Regions from separate parts of the Lysinibacillus irui genome, predicted to be linked through region 1. Evidence: riboswitches for the same ligand, from Rfam matches in the RefSeq annotation. Region 1 holds a riboswitch; each other region holds the start of a gene.
The links. Region 1 has a riboswitch for cobalamin ahead of OU989_RS02385 (ABC transporter substrate-binding protein). Riboswitches for the same ligand answer to the same signal wherever they lie in the genome.

Region 1 (6,859 bases):
TGGTGCTTCATCGGATAATGCATCAATACGTGCTTCAAGCACCTCAATTGGTTGTTCTGTTAATTTATAGTGGCGCTCTTTCATCACATTGGCTAAATCTCCACCTGCATCGAATAGTTCATGCTGAATTGTTTCTAGGTCTGTCAAAATATCCTTGAAAAGCGCTTGATCTAATTCACTAACAGCCTTACCAATAAAGGAGTTTAATTCATCAATCGCCCCATATGTTTCAACACGCAAACTATCTTTATCAACGCGACCTCCAATAAGACTTGTTTTCCCTGTATCACCTGTTTTCGTGTAAAGCTTCATTTCTCTCATCTCCTAAAATGAATTTTTATAATTTCTGATTGCCTGAACCGTTGTCTCATAAACACCTTTAGCAATCATTTTACCAACCTCTGTAATTGGACCACCATACAGCATTTCTTCCCCTTTTTGCGTCGCTGCAATTAAAAGACTGTCTGTAGCAGTTCCTGTAGCAATGGTTCCACTACGCTCGTCACGTATATTTTCTGAATGTAAAGCTTTCGTTTTTGCCTCAGTAGCTGTCATCATTGCCTGAAAAAATGCTTCCTCTGATAAACAGCCATTGATAATGACCCATGTATTAATAGTACCAATATATGGATCATCCTGTCTTTCATGTACACGTGACACATCAACCGCATTCCCTACACCAGCTGTTACAGCTACTATCATACTGCCAAAAGGAGCAGAAAATTCATTCATTGCTACTAGAGATGTTGGTACTGCTGTTAACATAACAACCGTATTTGTAGGCGAAAATTTACCCTTACGCAAAAACTCGTTGACTTCTCTCTTCACATCACTAATGACATAATCACTAGGTACAGAGCGATTTAATAAGCAGTTATGCCAGCCGATACCAGGATTATGAACAGCAGAGGATACTGTTTTTAAAGGAATCTCTGTCTTGAGTTGAATATAATGTTCTGTTATGGTGAAATGTTCCTTTTTGATGACAGCCCGCTCCTGAAAATCGGTAGCTGAGGGCATCATTGTAATTTGTGGTTTTGGTAATTCAGGATGGGCATAGGTAGTCACTCGAGCTTGATAAACTTCTTCGATTTGGGAAGCAACTAATACTTCATGTGGTTCACCAAGTGCTCTCATTTGTCCGCCTTCCATAAGCAATAATTCATCACAATAAAGAGAGGCTAAATTCATATCGTGTAGGACCATCACTACCGTTAAACCACACTCCACAGCTTCCTGCCGAACCAAATCTAAAATTTGACGTTGGTGTGCAATATCAAGATGATTCGTTGGTTCATCCAGCAGTAAAATTTCAGCTGTTTGAGCTAATGCTTGTGCAACAAAAACTCTTTGCTGTTCACCGCCAGATAAAAATTCCATGGCAGTATGCTCATAACGCTTCACGCCTGTTTGTAGCATAGCATGTTGTACAGCCTGTTCGTCCTGTTCAGACCAACTCGAGAAAAAACCTGTTTGATGCGGGTAGCGCCCAAGTGAAACGGCCTCTCTCACACTGTTTGAAAAAGCATTTGCATGAAGCTGAGGTAGTACAGCCATCTTTTTCGCCAAAGCACGAGCATTATAGGAAAGGATATTTTTCCCATCTATAGTAATTGTTCCATCAATAGCTGGTAGTATACCACTCATTACCTTTAATAATGTGGATTTCCCACTACCATTCGGTCCTAGAATACCTAGAATTTTCCCCTTCTCAACAGTGAAGCTTATATCCTTGACGATTGCTACGTCTTCATAGCCACCTGATAGATGTTCGACCACAATCATGCCCGTACCCCCTTGCTTCTTCGTTGCTTATAAAATATGTAGGAGAAAACAGGTGCTCCGATAAATGCTGTAATCACACCAATTGGTAGCTCTCTGGGCAAGATAATTGTTCGTGCTACTAAATCGCAAATAATCAGTAATGTGGCGCCATTTAAAAATGATAATGGCAATAAATGGCGATGATCAGAACCCCAAATCATTCTTGTCATATGCGGCACAACTAAGCCTACAAAACCAATTGTCCCAGAAACCGCTACAGCCGCTCCCGTTAACATGGACCCACCTGCTAAAATCAAATGCTTACTCCGCTTTACATTAACCCCAAGATGTTTCGCTCTCTCTTCACCATATAATAAAACATTTAGCTCTCTTCTTTGTGTCCATAGCATAAGTGAGCCAATCAAAACAAACGGGATAATCATTTGGACATATGGCCATCCACGCATTGATACAGATCCAAGTAACCAACCAACGACTTGGCGTAGCTCTTCACCAGATAAAGCAATCATTAAAGAAATGAGTGAACCTAAAAATGAACTAAAAATAACACCTGTTAATATCAATGTCTCCATTTTTAATGAACGGTCTACCATTCTAGCAAAACTCATCACAACTACCATCGTGATAATAGCGCCAATCATACTAAAAATGGGTAATGCATATAAACCTACAATAGGTATAGATAGGCTAAAAAAGATCGTCATTACAGCACCAACCGAAGCACCAGATGAAACACCTAGTGTATATGGATCTGCTAATGGATTTTTTAGCAAACCTTGAAAGGCAGCTCCTGCAATAGCAAGAGAAGCCCCTACTAGTCCCGCTAACAATACACGTGGCAAGCGGATTTTCCAAAAGATATTGGCGGCTGTTTCATCAACCGCCTGATTCCACAATACTTCAAATGGAATATGCACTGAGCCTATTGCTACGCCACACCAGATGCTAATAAGAAGAAGCGTGCCTGTTACTAAATAGGCTACTGCTATTTTTTTCACTTAAATACCTCTGGATAGATCGCTTTTGCTAATTCTTCAAGACCTTCTCCTAAACGAGGACCTTGACGACTTGTTGTGTTTTCATCTACTTGTACAATTGCTTTATTTTTCACAGCATTAATTGTATCGAAGCCAGCACGCTGTGGTATTTTAGTTAAAATATCTGGTACATAGTGATATGTCACCACGATGACATCTGGATTTTTAGCGATAATCTGTTCTGCATCAATTTTATACCAATCATCAGCATCTGCCGCTACATTTTCTGCATGGATCATTTCAAGCATCGCGTTCATAAACGTACCATTCCCAGCTGTATAGATATCTGGCTCATCAGATGCTTCTACTAGCACTTTCTTTGGTTCAACATCTTTTACTTTGGCCAGCACTTCTTCTACCTTCGCCTTCATGTTGGCAATAACTTCTTCAGCCTCTGGCAATTTCCCTGTAGCTCGACCAAGCTGCTCAATCGTCGTGTATGTCTCATTAAAATCTTGTGCATTATTGACGACAAATACTTTTACACCCGCTGACTCAAGCTGTTCAATCGCTGCTTCTGAAAGAGACATGCTAGATTCATGTGAAAAAACGATATCTGGGTTGAGGGCAATAATTTTTTCAATATTGTATTCCATACCGCCAACCTTTTCCTTTTCAGCTACCTCTGGTGGATAATCATCGTTGTCTGTAACCCCTACTATTTCATCTTTTAAACCAAGGCTAAATAATATTTCAGTATTACTTGGAATAAGTGAAACAATTTTCTCTGGAGGAGCTTCTAGTGTTATATCCTTGCCAATGGCATCTGTTATGGTCATTGGGAAAGTTGCTTCGTCCACCTGTGATGTCTCTTGCTGTGTTTGCGGTTCATTAGACGACTTGTCGTTTTTCTCCTCTTGGCCACAGGCAGCTAGCAACCCTAGTGTTAAAAATGCTGATAATCCTATCTTCCAAAATTTCTTCATGTGAATCCTCCTTCGTTGATCTGTGCTTTATTTGGGCAGAAATTCTCCTACACAAATAAGACCCCTAATCTACGAATGATGAGGGGTTAACATTGCACCAAAGAACTGATACAAAATCCACCACCCTATCCTCGTAGGCTGTTATGTCTATACTATAAAGGCAGGTCTCCTGGCTTATGCTTATTACGTCTTTTCAAGCCTTCCCGAATATCATCAGTGGCATCTTTTGAAAAAACTCACATTTACAGTGGCGGGACCGCATCGGAATTACACCGTTTTCCCTTTTCACTTTACTTAAGTAAAGAACCTTTATACTATTCAGTTGATTTTATTATACATGAAAACGAAAAAAAGTCGCCCCTATTCAAGACGACTTCTAGCTTCTATACAATATCAGAAAAATATTGTACGGTTTTCATCTGATCTCCAATTTGTCGCAATGACCATGCCTGTTCTAAATAAACGTCCGCAAGCTTTTCATACTTTCCACCAAATTTTTGCGCCCATTCAACTGCTACGACACTTTCATATAACAGCGCCATTTTCTTTGCAACATCTTTTGCTTCAAATGTTTTCGTGGCATCATCTAAAGCACTAAAAATTTGTAAGATCCCAGCTAGTTTCACCAATTGCTCTCTCACAATTTGCACCAAAGCGCTATCTGTTAATTTTTCTAACCGTTCTTCCATCTCATTGACAAAAAGCTCATGTGCCTGAAACTTATCCACTAACCGAATAAGCTCTAACGCCAGAATATTAGCCGTGCCCTCCCATACCGTCAACACTTGAGCATCTCTCAGTAAGCGCGGTGTCACAAAGTCCTCAATATAACCATTGCCACCATGTAATTCAATTGCTTCACTAGCATAATGAACCGCTTGCTCTGCCGTTTCCTTTTTCATAATGGCAATATATAAACGATTCATAATAACATCTTGTTGTGTTCCATGCCCATTCGTTACTTTATCGTATAATTGAATAAGATCAAAAACGGTCGCTACTTCTACATGTAGCTTAGCTGCAAATTTCCCTAATGTATCTTGAATCATTGGGTATTGTGTTAAAGGCTTGCCAAATGCATATCGATTTGTCACATAATGCTTCGCCTCTAAGAAACCTCGACGCATAATCCCAATCGATGCTACGGCATTGCAAATTCTTGAGAGATTCAGTGCCTCCAGCATATAATAAATCCCCTTACTTTGTTCACCTACAACATAAGCAAGTGCACCATCAAATTCAACCTCACCAGATGGAACTGCCCGAACACCCAACTTATCTTTTAGTCGTCGAATACGTAGATGATTTGCCGTTCCGTCTTCTTTACGCCAAGGAACAGCAAATAAGGTTAATCCTTTAGAGCCTGCTTGTGCACCTTCTAGACGTGCCAACACCATTGCTACCCCACACATACCGGCATTGGAAGCGAAGTATTTTTCACCATAGAGGCGAAATTCATTGCCTTCCCTTCTCGCTTCCACAACATTCGCCCCTACATCTGAGCCCCCTTGACGTTCAGTTAAAAATGTTGCTCCTTCATATAACTCTGTATCACCTGTTGCACAAACATGTGGTAAGAAACGCTGTTTAACCTCGTCATCAGCATAATGATCTAATAGATAGGCAGTAGCCATTGTTAATGTCACAGGACAATAAAAACCTGGCTCTGCATGGGACAGCAAATAGCCTTGCGCAAAGCTATAGACATAATTTCCTTTGCGCCCTAGCTGCGGAATATCCTTGTGCACGTAGCCAACAATGCCTGTATTATATGTCTCCTCAATTGTTTTTTTGTAGCCATCATTGACCCAAACCTCTGATATCTCTTCACCATAAGCATCATACCTTTGAAGGCGAGGCTCCCCCTGTCGATCTGTATGTTTCGCTCTTGCATCAATATCACCTGCACATAGCTCCCCGAAATCCGCTAGCTCTTGCTTTGCGTAGGATAAAAACTCTTGATCTAACATCATTTCTATCACTTTTTGGAGCGTCTCATCATCTGTAAAAAAATTCGTCGGCCGCGTTTTCTCCTGTTGTAAAACTTTCATACTATCTCACCTCTTGTCCCTTCAAGGATTGTTTTAAAATTTTGCCTGAAGCATTTCGTGGTAGCGCTTTCACTTTTTCAAAAATGCGTGGAATTTTATACTTCGCAAGATGGTCCTCTAAATATTCTTTTAAAGCATTTTCATTAATTTCTTGATTAGCAGAATAAACCGCCTTCACCGTTTCTCCCCATTGCGGATGTGGTACACCAATAACTGCCACTTCAAATATGCCCTCATAGCCTAATAGGCAATCTTCTATTTCTTTCGGATAAATATTGACACCGCCCGAAATAATCACATCTTTTTTCCGATCAACAATCCAAATAAAGCCGTCCTCATCCATTCGAGCTAAGTCCCCTGTTTTCAACCAACCATTTATAAAGGCCGCATTAGTCGCTACCTCATTCTTGTAGTAGCCAAGCATATTCCCCTCACCTAGTAATACAATTTCCCCTACTTCACCAACACTTACATCTTCTCCATTATCATTGACAATTTTTAATTCTGTACCAAGCGGGGCCCGCTGACCAATACTACCTGCCTTTGTTTCATGTTCCTTCCCAAACAATAATGAGCCACTTGGTCCCGCCTCCGTTAAGCCATACACACAAGTTAAATTACTTGTTCGAAATGCTTGTTGAATGAAACGAACCTCTTGCTGGGATAAGGGTGCACCACCATAGACCCACCACTTCATTGAAGACAAATCAGCTGATTTCAATCTTGGCATCTGCGCTGTTAATAGATAAGCAACAGGTGCACCAAAGAAATGCGTTGTTTTTTCCTGTTCAATTGAATCAATAAATAGATCAGGAGTAAAAGTTGGTGTTAACACATTTGTCGAACCTACTAATACGCCTGCCATTAAAAATAAATGCAATGGTGCCGAGTGTGTTAATGGCATCATGAGCAAAATCCGACTCTCAGGCTTAACTTCCATTTCAACCGCTATCATTTGTGCCACTGTTAATATATTACGATAGCTAAATAACACACCCTTTGGTTTACCTGTTGTACCTGAAGTATACAAAATAGTCGAAGCGTCATCTTCATGAAGCTG
Region 2 (6,859 bases), 640 kb from region 1:
GTTAAAAAAATATGATACAAACTAGATTACAGCAGGCAGAGGTCGTAGCTATTGTGGGGCCAACTGCTTCTGGGAAAACAGCTTTAAGTATTGAACTTGCAAAAAAATATAATGGTGAAATCATAAATGGTGACTCCATGCAAGTTTATAAAGGACTGGATATAGGGACTGCAAAAATTACGGAAGAAGAGATGGAGGGTATCCCACATCACCTACTAAGCTTTTTAGAGCCGACAGAATCTTTTTCAGTGGCAGATTATCAAAAACTAGTGCGAGCCAAAATTGCAGAAATCCAATCTCGACATAAGTTACCCATTATAGTAGGTGGCTCGGGCTTATATGTACAAGCTGTCTTATATGATTTTCAATTTACTGATGAAAAAGTCGATGAGGCTGCACGTAAAGCCTATTATGATGAATTAGCAAAGCTTGGCCCAGAGGCAATGCACGATAAGTTAAAACAACTAGACCCTCAAACGGCTGAAACGATTCATCCAAACAATACTCGACGTGTGATTAGGGCATTGGAAATGTTAGAATTAAGCGGTGTATCCAAAGCTGCAGAAGCACAAAATCGAGGTGAAGTGCCTCTATACAAGCATGTCATTTTAGGGCTAGGTCAAAATATGTCACGTGAAGTGCTGTATGACCGCATTAACCATCGTGTTGATTTGATGATGGAAAAAGGTCTTTTAGAAGAGGTTAAAGGATTATGGCAGCAAAATATTCGAGGTGTTCAGTCCATACAAGCGATTGGTTATAAGGAACTATATGATTATTTGGATGGAAAATGTTCCCTTGAGGAAGCGATAGACAGTTTAAAACAAAATTCTCGCCGCTATGCAAAAAGACAGCTTACCTATTTCCGCAATAAAATGGATGTCTATTTTATGACGACAGATGAGCAATTATAAAAGTTGACATATTTTCTTGCTAATTAAAGAAATATTTCTAAAAATTACTAATTGATAAATTGGTAGAACGTGCTACTATAGGAATGAAGAGGTAGAAAGTTAGTAGGGAGGCTATTTGATGAAATCAATCAACTTGCAAGATACGTTTTTGAACCAACTACGTAAAAACAGTGTTTTTGTAACTGTATTTCTGTTAAATGGATTTCAGTTAAAAGGGACTGTGAAATCATATGATAATTTTACAGTTTTATTATTAGATGCTGAAAATAAACAGCACCTAATCTACAAGCACGCCATTTCTACATTCGTTCCAGCTAAACAAATAGATTTTTTAGAGACAGAAGCATAAAAAGATAGTATTAAACAGTTAGTGTTCTCCACACTGGCTGTTTTTTTTTCTTCAGGCTATAATGATAGAGGAAATTGATATTTGGAGGACGAGTTTTATGAAATCGATGGAAACAACGCAATTATTAGATCTATTGGATGCCAATGAAGACCTATATATTATTGACGTTCGAGAAGACGAAGAAGTAGCGCATGGCATGATTCCTGGCGCTCAGCATATTGCCCTTGGGACAATCCCAGAGCGTTTAGATGAATTAGATGTAGAAAAGCCGTATATTGTTGTATGTAAGGCTGGTGCTCGTTCTGCGAATGCTTGCGCCTATTTAGAAGCTCAAGGATTTGATGTAACAAATCTTGAAGGCGGCATGCTTGCATATGATGGAGAATTAGAATTTAAATAATGTGATACGTAAAAAGAAAGAGTGCCTACTCTTTCTTTTTTTAGGTCTATTCTTTTAATGAATTCATAATGTAACCAAAGTTTTCTGCAAAATTGTTATAAAGATTCACATTTTTTTGTCCTTTAATCTTTGCAGCATAACTGGCAAAGTTCAAACCAGCCCCGTAAACTTGTAGTGCACCATTCGCAAGATCCCCCTTTTGGAGAAGCTCAATACCATCCTTTAAAAAATTGTCACTTTCATCAAAGTGACACTCCGTAATGTATTTATGTCCGCTATGAAATAATTTTAAATTTTTTATAATTGTATGTGCTGTTTCTTCGCTAATAGATGCGTCGATGTCCATTAATAACTGATTAATTGGTTTTACGAGCTGGGCATACGGGCTATCATGAGTTTCACATGTTTCAGCAATGGCGTTTCTTAATTCTTTTGCATTCATCGTATCTTCTCCTTTTTCATCATTTAGATTATTGAATAATTTACCTCATTTTTTCAAAGACAAACTCTCCTGAATTTTCAGAAATATGTTATGATAACATGTAATGAAGGAGGGATTTTGTATGTTTCGATCAATAGCACCCCCAACAATGTCTTTACAGTAGAATCTACTGTTTAGGCATCCGATAACTGATTGCTCATTCTTATTAGATTCTACTGTATAGGCTCAAACTATATGCGTAGAAAGTAGGAATTTTTAATGAGCGGAAAATTAGCATTTGTATTATCTATGGTTATTTTTGGTGCTGTCGGTGTTTTTGCAAGGTATATTCCTTTAGCTTCTAGTGAGATTGCCTTTTGGATGAGTGGCATTGGTGCTTGTTTTTTACTAGTAATTTTTATTTATAAAAAGGAAAGCTTTGCAAGAAGCGCTATTGTCCTGAATAAATGGCCGTTATTAATTTCAAGTGTTGCTTTATGTGGAAATTGGATATTTTTATTTCAGGCGTATAAGGAAACGACCATTGCTAATGCTGCCCTAAGTTATTATTTTGCACCCGTATTGGTCATCTGTTTATCGCCTATTATTTTAAAAGAAAAGCTAGTTGCAAGAAAAATAGTTTATGTTGTTGTAGCACTTATCGGTCTTTTTTTGATAGTGCAAAGTCAGAACGCAGAAAATAGTGGACACTTAATTGGTATTGTCTATGGTCTGATTGCGGCATGCTTTTACACCCTACTAACATTTACAAATAAAAATATTCGCGGGTTAAAGGAACCACATAATACGATTATCCAACTCTGTTTAGCTGCATTTTTCCTCAGCCTCTATATTGTAGGAACGACGGGTTTTCAGGTGATGCAAATAAATTTTGCTTCTATTCTATTACTCATCGTATTGGGCATTGTCCATGCAGGTATAGGATTTTATTTATTCTTTTTAGGCATGTCACAGCTAAAAGGTCAAAGTATAGCTATTCTTAGCTATATTGATCCACTGACATCATTAGTGATCTCCACGATGATTATTGGAGAAAAAATGACGCTGCTACAACTAATAGGAGCCATTCTCCTATTAGGCTCCACATTACAAAGTGAAATCGAAAAAGTGTAAAAGGGTTTGACAGGAAGAATAAGCTGTCGTAGATTTAAAGTAATTTAATAAAAGCATTAGGTGCCCAAAGGGGAGAATAGGGAATAAAGTGAAAATCTTTAGCGGACCCGCCACTGTATAAGGGAGTTCTATAGTAAATACCACTAGCGCGTTGCTGGGAAGGTGCTGTGGAATGTTGAACTTGAGCCAGGAGACCTGCCTATTTGCTTTAAAAGGTATGGATGATGGAAAAGTCTGTAGTTTATTTGTTGTGACGATAAACTACAGGCTTTTTCTTTTTGTCTTAAAAGGAAAGGAGAAATTATCATGCAATTACTACAAAACACGTTACAAAACATCCAAGGTGCTGACATGAAAACGAGGGAGCAAGCAAGAAAGCGTATAGATGCTCTCTGTAAGCCCCCTGGTAGTTTAGGAAAACTAGAGTCCATTGCTGTGCAGCTTTCTGGGATAACTGGACAATTATATCCGCTCGTTGATAAAAAGGTCATTATTATCTGTGCTGCTGATCACGGTGTTTGTGAAGAAGGTGTAACCACGAATCCACAAGATGTTACGGTCTTTCAAACATTAAATTTCCCTCAAGGTGGTACAGGCGTTTGCGCGATTGCAAACATTACCAATGCCAAGGTGGTCACAGTAGATGTAGGGGTGAAAGAAGAGATTCCACACGGTGCAGGTGTCATCATCAATAAAATTAAGTACGGTACAGACAATATGGCAAAAGGACCTGCCATGTCTAAAGAGGAAGCCATTCAAGCAATTGAAGTAGGAATTCATGTGGCGACAGAGGAAATAGCAAAAGGGGCTAATGTACTTGGCACAGGTGAAATGGGCATTGGTAATACAACACCTAGTGCTGCTATTTTAGCTGTATTGACTGGATGTGATCCAATTGAAGTAACAGGGTTTGGGGCAGGTGTAGGCAATGGTGGCATTGCTCATAAAGCAGCGGTTATTAAAAAAGCTATTGAGGTCAATCAACCAGACCCTCAAGACGGTTTAGATGTATTAGCTAAAGTCGGGGGCTTAGAGATAGGGGCCATGACTGGTATCATACTAGGGGCAGCTGTCCATCGTAAGCCGGTTGTGATTGATGGTTTTATTTCAACTATTGCCGCACTTATCGCATATAAGCTTGAACCGAAAGTAAAAGATTATATTATCCCTTCCCATGCTTCAGAGGAACCGGGTGCTAAAATTGCCGCAGCGTTACTCGGCATTGAACCAATGCTACATATGAACATGCGCTTAGGAGAAGGCTCTGGTGCCGCCTTAGCTTTTCCCATTTTAGATGCAGCCTGCTCCATGATGAACAATATGGTGACGTTAGAGGAAGCGATGCAACTATTAGCTAAATAAAAAAGGAATAAGCCTGTATAGTTGCAATACTATTTGGGCTTATTCCCCATTCATTATGCTCGATTTAGCTTACGTAAAGGCAAACGCCATTTCATCATATAGGAAAGAATGCGTAACACTGTGATGATGGCGAATAAAATATAAAGGAAGATGTCTCCTGTAAACACTTCAAATCCAATAATTAGCCCTGCAAGTGCAGCCCAAACACCATACACCTCATCTCGTAGAACTAATGGTTTACGTCTAGCCAATAAATCTCGCACAATGCCGCCACCCGAACCAGTTAAGACAGCAGCTACTATCACAGCACTAATAGGCATATCTAGTTTCACGGCATACAACGCACCTTGAATTGCAAATGCTGATAAGCCAATCGCATCTGTGAAGTTACCCCAACGATGCCAATGCTGAATCAAATGATGAGGGAAAATAAAAAATATAGTAATCGCTGCTAACGCAATTTGAAACATCATATCCTGCCCCCATAAGGTCGTGACAGGTAGTCCAATAAGTAAATTTCGAATAGCCCCTCCGCCAAAAGCAGTTACAATTCCGAGTATATAGACACCGAATAAATCGTATTCTTCTTCCATGGCAATAATTGCCCCAGAAATAGCAAAGGCAATTGTTCCGATAATACTAAAAACCTCCCAAGCCATTCCTTTCACCCCTTCTATTAATAAATAAACTTCTTTTTATGTTAAAAGACTTTTCTTGTAACAAAATCTATGGATTTATGAGCCAAATTCAGTCATTAAACACGCTTCTTGAAACAAGTCCGCACATTAGCTTAGCGTAAAATGCGCTTAGAAACAATAGGCAAGTTTTGCAGGTACACATACAAATTGTTAAGATGATAATGAAATAAAGAAAAAGATCTGTCATGAGCGTTGATATACCAGTAGTTGATTAGCAAATTCTAGAGAGAGTTAGTTCAATTTAGATCATAAAAATCTTACTGATTGAAATGCGGGACAACGGTGAAATGGAGAAGAAAAGAATGACGTTTACATCTAACTTATCAGTACAAACGCTATCATTAGCAGCACAAATAGAGGAGCGAGTTCGACCTTATCATGCAAAGGTCGAAGAAATGGCATTTTATAATCAACAGAAGGTGCTAGCAGCTTTCAGAAAGCATCAAGTAAGTGATTATCATTTACATCCATCAAACGGCTATGGCTATGATGATGAGGGACGCGATAATCTAGAGCGTGTTTATGCGGAAGTATTCGGTGCAGAGGCTGCCATTGTACGACCACAAATCATTTCCGGAACACATGCGATCACGCTTAGTCTATTCGGTGTACTTCGTCCTGGTGATGAGCTGCTTTATATTTCTGGTCAGCCATATGATACATTGCAATCTATTGTCGATGGTGGTGACAAAGATACAGGCTCCTTGAAAGATTATCAAATCGGCTATCGCCATGTCGATTTACTGAATAACCAAGCAATTGATTGGACAGGTGTGGAAGCGGCTATTACTCCGCAAACTAAAATGATTGCAATTCAACGATCTAAAGGTTACGCGACACGACCTTCCTTTACGATTGCAGAAATTGCGGAAATGTGCGCAAAGATTCGTCAATTGGCCCCACAAGCGGTCATTTTTGTAGATAATTGCTATGGCGAGTTCGTAGAAGCACAGGAGCCTACAGAGGTTGGGGCTGATTTAATGGCCGGCTCACTGATAAAAAATCCTGGTGGTGGTTTAGCTAAAATTGGTGGCTATATTGCTGGCCGTGCCGATTTGGTGGAGAAATGTGCCTATCGCATGACATCTCCGGGTATTGGGGCAGAGGCGGGGGCTACATTAAATACACTAGGAGATTTTTATCAAGGATTCTTCCTAGCACCCCATGTCGTATCACAAGCATTAAAAGGGGCAATCTTTACGGCAGCCATGCTAGAGGAAATCGGGATGAATACGTCTCCAAGCTATAAGGCGAATCGCACGGATTTAATTCAATCTGTTTCATTCCAAACGGCACAGCAAATGATTGCCTTTTGTCGTGAAATACAAGCCAATTCCCCAATAAATGCTCATTATGCACCAGAACCAGCCTATATGCCCGGCTATGAAGATGATGTCATCATGGCTGCGGGAACATTCATCCAAGGCTCTAGTATTGAATTGACAGCAGATGGTCCAATACGTCCGCCGTTTACAGCTTTTATACAGGGTGGACTGACATATGAACATGTGAAGTTTGCTATTTGCAGTGCTGTTCAGGCTATTCAAAAATAATCATGTGGAAATTAAAAATTTGAACAGT
Region 3 (6,859 bases), 1.0 Mb from region 1:
AGAGCTTGAAGTTTTAAGCTTAAAGGATTTACCAATGTACAATCAAGATATCGAAAATGAAGCACCACAAGAAGTTCTTGATTTTAAAGCAAAAGTAAAAGCAGCAGATGCTGTGCTATGGGTTACACCAGAATATAATGGTACAGTTCCAGGTGTGATGGTTAATGCCATTGACTGGTTGTCTCGTGTAGATAAAGTAATGATTGGTAAGCCATCTATCATTATGGGCGCATCTATGGGGAACTTAGGTACTGTAAAAGCTCAATTACATTTACGAGATATTTTATTCTCTCCTGGTATTAACTCACCATTACTAAGTGGCAATGATGTTTATATTGGTGCTGTTCACACTAAATTCGATGCAGAAGGCAATTTAACAGATGAAGGCACTGTGAAATTCCTTGACGTTGTCATTGATAACTTCTTAAACTGGGCAAAAAAATACATTTAAATTAATCTGACCCATAGGTATTCAATATACTTATGGGCTTTTTTTACTTCTGCATGGATTTTTCACATTTACACGTTATACTTTTAAGAAAAAGAAAAATGGTGGTTATAGATGAGAAAGTTATCACTGAAGTTAGGTATCATTTTTTTCATCACATTATTTTGTATCGAAACATTTATGATGTTTTTTTTACATGCCTCCTTGACTAATTCTCGTGTTGAAGAGGAATTAGCAAGCTTACAAGCAAGGGGAAACTCCCATCGTACAATATTAGAACAGAACTTTAATAACGAAACCTTGGCCCATATAGTACTTATGGAATCGGATGAAAGTACGGATGTAGTGGTTACTAATCATCAGGGAGAAATACTAGCTTCATCGCAACCCCATCCAGAAATTAGAGATATGTTCAGTAAGATAGACGGGGAAATACCTTATAAGGGAAGAGTATTGCAAGCTAACTGGCAAGAGGCTAAGGCTATTGCCACTATCAGTCCTATTAAAGAACAGCAAACAACGATTGGCTACGTTTTTATGTTTCAACATACAGATTCCATCCACGCCTTAATGAAACGTTTAAATAAGCATTTTCTTATAGTTGGCATTGTTTCTGGTCTTGTCACTATAGCGGTGATTATCGTGCTATCTAAAAAGCTTGCAAAACCATTAATCCAGATGAAAGAGGCTACATTGAACATGAGTAAAGGTGATTTTACAGTCGACCTTTCTACGAATTCAAAAGACGAACTTGGTGATTTAGCGAATGCCATCCAACTGTTGTCTAATGACTTAAATCATTTAAGGCAAGAGCGTAAGGAGTTTTTGTCAAGCATTGCACATGAGCTCCGCACCCCACTAACATTTATTAAAGGCTATACCGACATTCTTGCCAAACGGGATTTGATAGAGCAAGATCGTCAAAAGTATTTAGCCATTATAATAGAAGAAACCAATAGACTTTCTCGACTCATCAAGGATTTATTTGATTTAGCGAAAATGGATGAAAACTCATTTGTAATTGAAAAACAATGTATCCAGCTACATTCATTTATTACAAGCATGGAAGAAAAATTACATCCTGCTTTTCAAGAGAAAGGTATATATTTCGATGTACATTGTGAAAAAGGCTTACTTCTATGGGCAGATGAAGCAAGACTAGAGCAAATCCTCCTTAATCTATTAAATAACGCGTTAATCTACTGTGCACCTGGAGAAACCACCTCAGTCACTGTTAAAAAAAACAAAGATGTGATAAGCATCATTGTGAAAGATACAGGAAAAGGGATTCCAGCGGAGGATGTACCTTATATTTTCGAACGGTTTTATCGAGTGGAAAAATCCCGTAGTCGTGCTCTAGGTGGCTCTGGTCTAGGACTTGCTATTGTTAAGGAATTGGTAGAGGCACATGGGGGGAAAGTGAAGGTTAGCAGTGAAATCAATAAAGGAACTACTTTTGAATTATTGTTTAAGGGAGTAGAAGCGAATGAAGACTATTTTATGCATAGACGATGAGCCAAGAATGTTAGATTTATTGACCCTTTACTTAGAGCCTACTTTTCATTGTAGAGCCATGTCGTCCGTTCTAGAAGGACTCGATTATTTAGAAGAAGAGCATGTGGATTTAGTTCTGTTGGATATTATGATGCCGGAGATGGATGGGTGGCAAGCTTGCCAGGAAATTAGGAAGTTTTGGGATGTGCCTATTATTATGCTTACGGCAAAAGGAGAGCATGCTGATATTGTAAAAGGCTTAAACATGGGTGCTGATGATTATATTTTAAAGCCTTTTGATGAGGAAGAGTTATTAGCGCGTATACATGCGGTATTAAGAAGGGCGAAAATAGATGAAAAAGTTATATGCATTGAGGGGCTACGATTAGATAAGGAAGCGTTTGAACTTTATTTTCAACAAAAGGCAATCTCATTAACACCAAAGGAATTTTCCATGCTAGCCTTATTTTTAAATCATCAAAATAAAGTATTTTCCAGAGAACATCTTATCAACACAGTTTGGGGATATAATGTAATGATTGAAGATCGTACGATTGATTCACATGTGCGTAATTTACGAGAAAAATTAAGAAAAAGCGGCTTCCCTGCGGATGATTATTTACAAACAGTATGGGGTATCGGTTATAAATGGCATAAGTCCGCAGCACTTGAACATAAAAACTAGAAAACAACCTCTACCATACCTACTGGGAGAGGTTGTTTAAATTATTTTGAAGTTAACTCTTCTTCTGTTACCCATTTATGATTTTTTACTGCCTCACCATTTAAAGTGGAAGTGTAATCCACCATATAAACAGTTGTTTGTACAGCCTCTTCAATATGGACAAGCGCATTTTCCATACCTTCCATATGCGCTGCATCCGTTTTTACTTCTGTACCAGGAGCCAGAGGTGCTTCTTCGGGATCAATTAATTCTTCGTGAATGACCCACTTATGATTTTTAACAGGTTCTTCACCTGTAGTTGGTTCATAGGAAATAACATAAGCAGTCGTATCATAGGCCCCGACTATTTCTGCTTCTGCACCTTTCATACCGTCCATATGCCCGTTCGTAATAATAGCTGTACTTCCTACAGGAAACTTCGGATTTTCAGCAATTTTTAATGTAGCTGGTACTTCGCCTGAACTTGAATGGTTCATTGTCGAATGATCCATTTCTTCAGTCGTATGATTAGATGTAGACGCAGGCTTCGTTTGATCCTCCGTACAAGCAGATAAAGTAAGTAAAGCTAATACTGATAGTAGTGCCATTGACCATTTTTGTTTGAATATCATGTCATATCCTCCTCACTATTTGCTAATACTGTAGCAAATAAATGTGCAGAAATAATGGACATGATCTACTACCAAAAATCAAATCACATCTTTCATCTAACAAGAAAGATGTGAGGAATTATTTATTGAATGGGCATGATTTTCAATGTTTTTTGTAATCGATAGGCGAGGATGCCAGCGAAAATCGCTAAGATAAAATCTTTTGGTAGTGGGGGGATCATCCAGAGCCAAGCTAGTTTATATGAAAAGACCTCTGGTGCACTTGCCCATAGTTTGTAGGCAAAATACATCCAATTTGTCCCTAGGAAATAATTAAGCGCAGTTGCGATTAACGCTGCCGCAATATAGCTTTTCTTTGTTGCACTTCGTTCTACAATTAGTCCTGCAACAAATGCTGCTCCAATAAATGTAATAATAAACCCAAAGGTAGGGCTTAAAATTTGTCCAACTCCCCCACCAAAACGAGCAAAAACAGGCGCTCCTGCTAATCCTATGCACATATAAACTGTACAGGCGAGCGCACCCTTTCTGCTACCAAGAACCAGTCCTGCTAAAATAGCAAAAAACGTTTGTAGTGTAATCGGTACACCACCCACCATCATAAATGGGGCAAAGGAGGTAATATTAGCCCCTATCATCATAAGTGTTGAGAATAACCCAATATAGGTAATGTCAATAGTTCTTAATTTATGATGACTCTGTTGTGTAGCAGTAGCCATAAATTTCACCTCGTTATAAACCTTCTTACTGCTAGTGTAAAAAACGAATATAATTGTGTCAACCTTATTTTAATTTTAAGTTAACTCAATTATAGTGTAGACTAACTAATTATAAAAATGTATGATAGAATCGTCACAATTTTATAACTTTAAGTACTATTGGTGTGATATTTTTTGAATGTCACTTAAAAGGGAAGTCGGTGGAAGTCCGACGCTGTCCCGCAACTGTAACGAGGAGTCTTATAATATTTTTTGCCACTGTGTTAGTATGGGAAGGCCATTATAGGATGCTGATTCGAAGCCAGGAGACCTGCCATTAGTAATACCTGTAATGCCCACGAGGATGCAAGCAATTACGGACAATAGCTGGATATTTTCTGACTTTGTTTAATCTAGGGTATTTCTATGCGTATTTTCGTATGGAATACCTTTTTTTATTGCTTCATCCATCAATACTTAGTAGGAGCTTTAAACGGATGAATAAAAAATTTATGTTTTTTTCCTTAATACTTTTCTTCGTATTAATCGTTTCTATGACAATAGCCGTTATGGTTGGGTCTGTATCAGTTACACCCTTCTATGTATGGAAAGTTATTCTTTCTAAAATCCCCATTATACAAAATGGCATAGAGCAAGACTGGAGTCGCTCACAGGAAATCATTATTTGGCAAATAAGAGCACCACGTGTTTTACTCGCAGCTATTGTTGGAGCTGGTCTAGCTATTGCTGGGGCAGCAATTCAGGCACTTGTGAGAAATTCCATTGCTGACCCTTATATATTAGGGATTTCGTCAGGTGCAGCTGTTGGAGCGACCTCAGTAATTATTTTAGGTGCCTTTTCATTTTTAGGAATCTATGCTCTTTCTGTATCTGCATTTTTAGGGTCATTACTTGCCATTGCGCTCGTATTTTTCTTATCACGAGTTGGTGGTCGTGTCTCAATTTTTCGCTTGTTATTGGCGGGGATGGCTGTGTCCTTTATTTTAACGGCCGTTTCCAATTTCATTTTGATGATGTCGAAACAAGAAGGGGCTTTAAAGGCTGTTATGTTTTGGATGCTAGGGAGTCTAGCTGGAGCCAAGTGGAATAATATTGTAATCCCGGCTTTCATATTCTTCCTCGTATTTGGGCTACTATGGCTACACTATCGAAATTTAAATTTATTATTACTAGGGGAAGAGGCAGCTGTAACGTTAGGGGTTAATTTACAGCAATTTCGTATTCAGCTCATTTTACTTGTTTCGTTGTTAACTGGTGTACTTGTCGCAGTCAGTGGCTCTATTGGATTTGTGGGATTAATCATTCCACATATCGTTCGGTTAATTGTGGGGTCAAACTATAAATATGTGATATCTATTAGTGCTTTAATTGGAGGAATCTTTTTAGTGTGGGCAGATGCTTTTGCCCGAATAATCATCGCACCTCAAGAAATGCCAATTGGTATTATAACGGCCTTTTGTGGAGGACCATTTTTTATTTGGCTACTCCGTCGTAACAATTATTCTTTCGGTGAAGGAGACTAACTTATATGACATTAGAAGCAAAGCAGCTATCATTCTCCATTTACGATGAGCGTATACTACATGAAGTAAGTATTCAAATAAAAGAAAAACAACTTGTTGGACTCATTGGCCCTAATGGTAGCGGCAAATCCACATTGCTAAAAAATATGTACCGTCTGCTAAAACCGGAAAGTGGTACGGTATTATTAAACGAACAAGATATTTTAAAGCAATCAAGTAAATCGATTGCTAAAAATTTAGCCGTTGTTAGTCAAGAAACACCTGTTTTATTTGACTTCACCGTACATGATTTAGTCAGTATGGGAAGAACGCCACATAAAAAACTATTGGAGCTTGATCAAGAACAAGATTTCCGAATTGTGGCAGATGCTCTTCTACAAACTGGTATTTCACATTTGGAGAAACGAAGCTTTAGCTCTCTTTCCGGTGGAGAGAAAAAGCGCGTAATGGTTGCACGTGCTCTGGCACAACAAGCTAAGGTATTGATATTAGATGAGCCGACGAATCATTTAGATATACAGCATCAACTCCAGCTTATGGACTTAATTCAAACTCTACATTTAACTGTAGTCGCGGCTTTACATGACTTAAATATCGCAGCAATGTACTGTGATCAAATTTACGTTTTACAGAATGGACGAATAGTTTGTCATGGGACGCCAGAAGAAGTACTTACTCCAACGTTGTTACGGGAAGTATTTCATGTTTTTGCTGATATTCAAATACATCCACTAACTGGTAAGCCTTATCTTACATATGTTCCAGAGCAATTTGCCAAAAAGGTTAACCAATCATAAGAAAGTTAAAAGTCTATACATCTACCATCCTTTACAAGGAGTGAATGTATGAAAATAGCCTTTACGAAAATGCATGGTATTGGCAACAGCTATATTTATCTTGATCTTTTCAGGTATGATTATAATGACAATATCTTTTGTGAATTAGCTAAAAAGATAGCAAATGTCCATACAGGCATTGGCTCGGATGGATTAATTATTATTCAACCTTCTAAAATTGCTGACTGTGGTATGCGCATTTTTAATAAGGATGGTACAGAGGGATCTAACTGTGGAAACGGACTTCGCTGTGTTGCAAAATATATTTTTGAACGCCAAATTGTGCGACAAAAGTTTTTTACAATTGAAACAAAAGCAGGCATTATGTACGTAGAGGTAGTGGTTCAGGATAATACAGTCATAGATGTGATTGTCGATATGGGTAAACCTTTATTGTATCGTAAAGATATACCGATGTTAGGTACCCCTAATAAGCTCGTCATCAATGAATTATTTACAGTGCCTCCACATAATTTGTTCCTAACAGCGTTGTTTTTAGGAAATCCAAACGCGGTATTTTTTATCGATGATATAGAAAAAGCG

Region 2: linked by a shared signal. The riboswitch ahead of cobT (nicotinate-nucleotide--dimethylbenzimidazole phosphoribosyltransferase) and the one ahead of OU989_RS02385 (ABC transporter substrate-binding protein) in region 1 are both predicted to bind cobalamin.
Region 3: linked by a shared signal. The riboswitch ahead of OU989_RS19750 (FecCD family ABC transporter permease) and the one ahead of OU989_RS02385 (ABC transporter substrate-binding protein) in region 1 are both predicted to bind cobalamin.

The regions. Positions count from the first base shown of each region.
Region 1 is NZ_CP113527.1:484,839-491,697, reverse strand. It holds gene OU989_RS02400 (cob(I)yrinic acid a,c-diamide adenosyltransferase) at 1-312, opposite strand, end outside; gene OU989_RS02395 (adenosylcobinamide amidohydrolase) at 325-1,785, opposite strand; gene OU989_RS02390 (FecCD family ABC transporter permease) at 1,782-2,783, opposite strand; gene OU989_RS02385 (ABC transporter substrate-binding protein) at 2,780-3,748, opposite strand; cobalamin riboswitch at 3,891-4,074, opposite strand; gene OU989_RS02380 (acyl-CoA dehydrogenase family protein) at 4,132-5,799, opposite strand; gene OU989_RS02375 (class I adenylate-forming enzyme family protein) at 5,801-6,859, opposite strand, start outside.
Region 2 is NZ_CP113527.1:1,124,954-1,131,812, forward strand. It holds gene OU989_RS05300 (alpha/beta fold hydrolase) at 1-25, shown strand, start outside; gene miaA (tRNA (adenosine(37)-N6)-dimethylallyltransferase MiaA) at 12-914, shown strand; gene hfq (RNA chaperone Hfq) at 1,033-1,263, shown strand; gene OU989_RS05315 (rhodanese-like domain-containing protein) at 1,361-1,663, shown strand; gene OU989_RS05320 (hypothetical protein) at 1,710-2,105, opposite strand; gene OU989_RS05325 (DMT family transporter) at 2,364-3,218, shown strand; cobalamin riboswitch at 3,260-3,435, shown strand; gene cobT (nicotinate-nucleotide--dimethylbenzimidazole phosphoribosyltransferase) at 3,525-4,580, shown strand; gene OU989_RS05335 (trimeric intracellular cation channel family protein) at 4,634-5,239, opposite strand; gene OU989_RS05340 (methionine gamma-lyase family protein) at 5,581-6,831, shown strand.
Region 3 is NZ_CP113527.1:3,922,580-3,929,438, reverse strand. It holds gene OU989_RS19775 (NADPH-dependent FMN reductase) at 1-451, shown strand, start outside; gene OU989_RS19770 (HAMP domain-containing sensor histidine kinase) at 563-1,963, shown strand; gene OU989_RS19765 (response regulator transcription factor) at 1,935-2,627, shown strand; gene OU989_RS19760 (YdhK family protein) at 2,669-3,238, opposite strand; gene OU989_RS19755 (biotin transporter BioY) at 3,361-3,957, opposite strand; cobalamin riboswitch at 4,101-4,289, shown strand; gene OU989_RS19750 (FecCD family ABC transporter permease) at 4,434-5,480, shown strand; gene OU989_RS19745 (heme ABC transporter ATP-binding protein) at 5,486-6,277, shown strand; gene dapF (diaminopimelate epimerase) at 6,326-6,859, shown strand, end outside.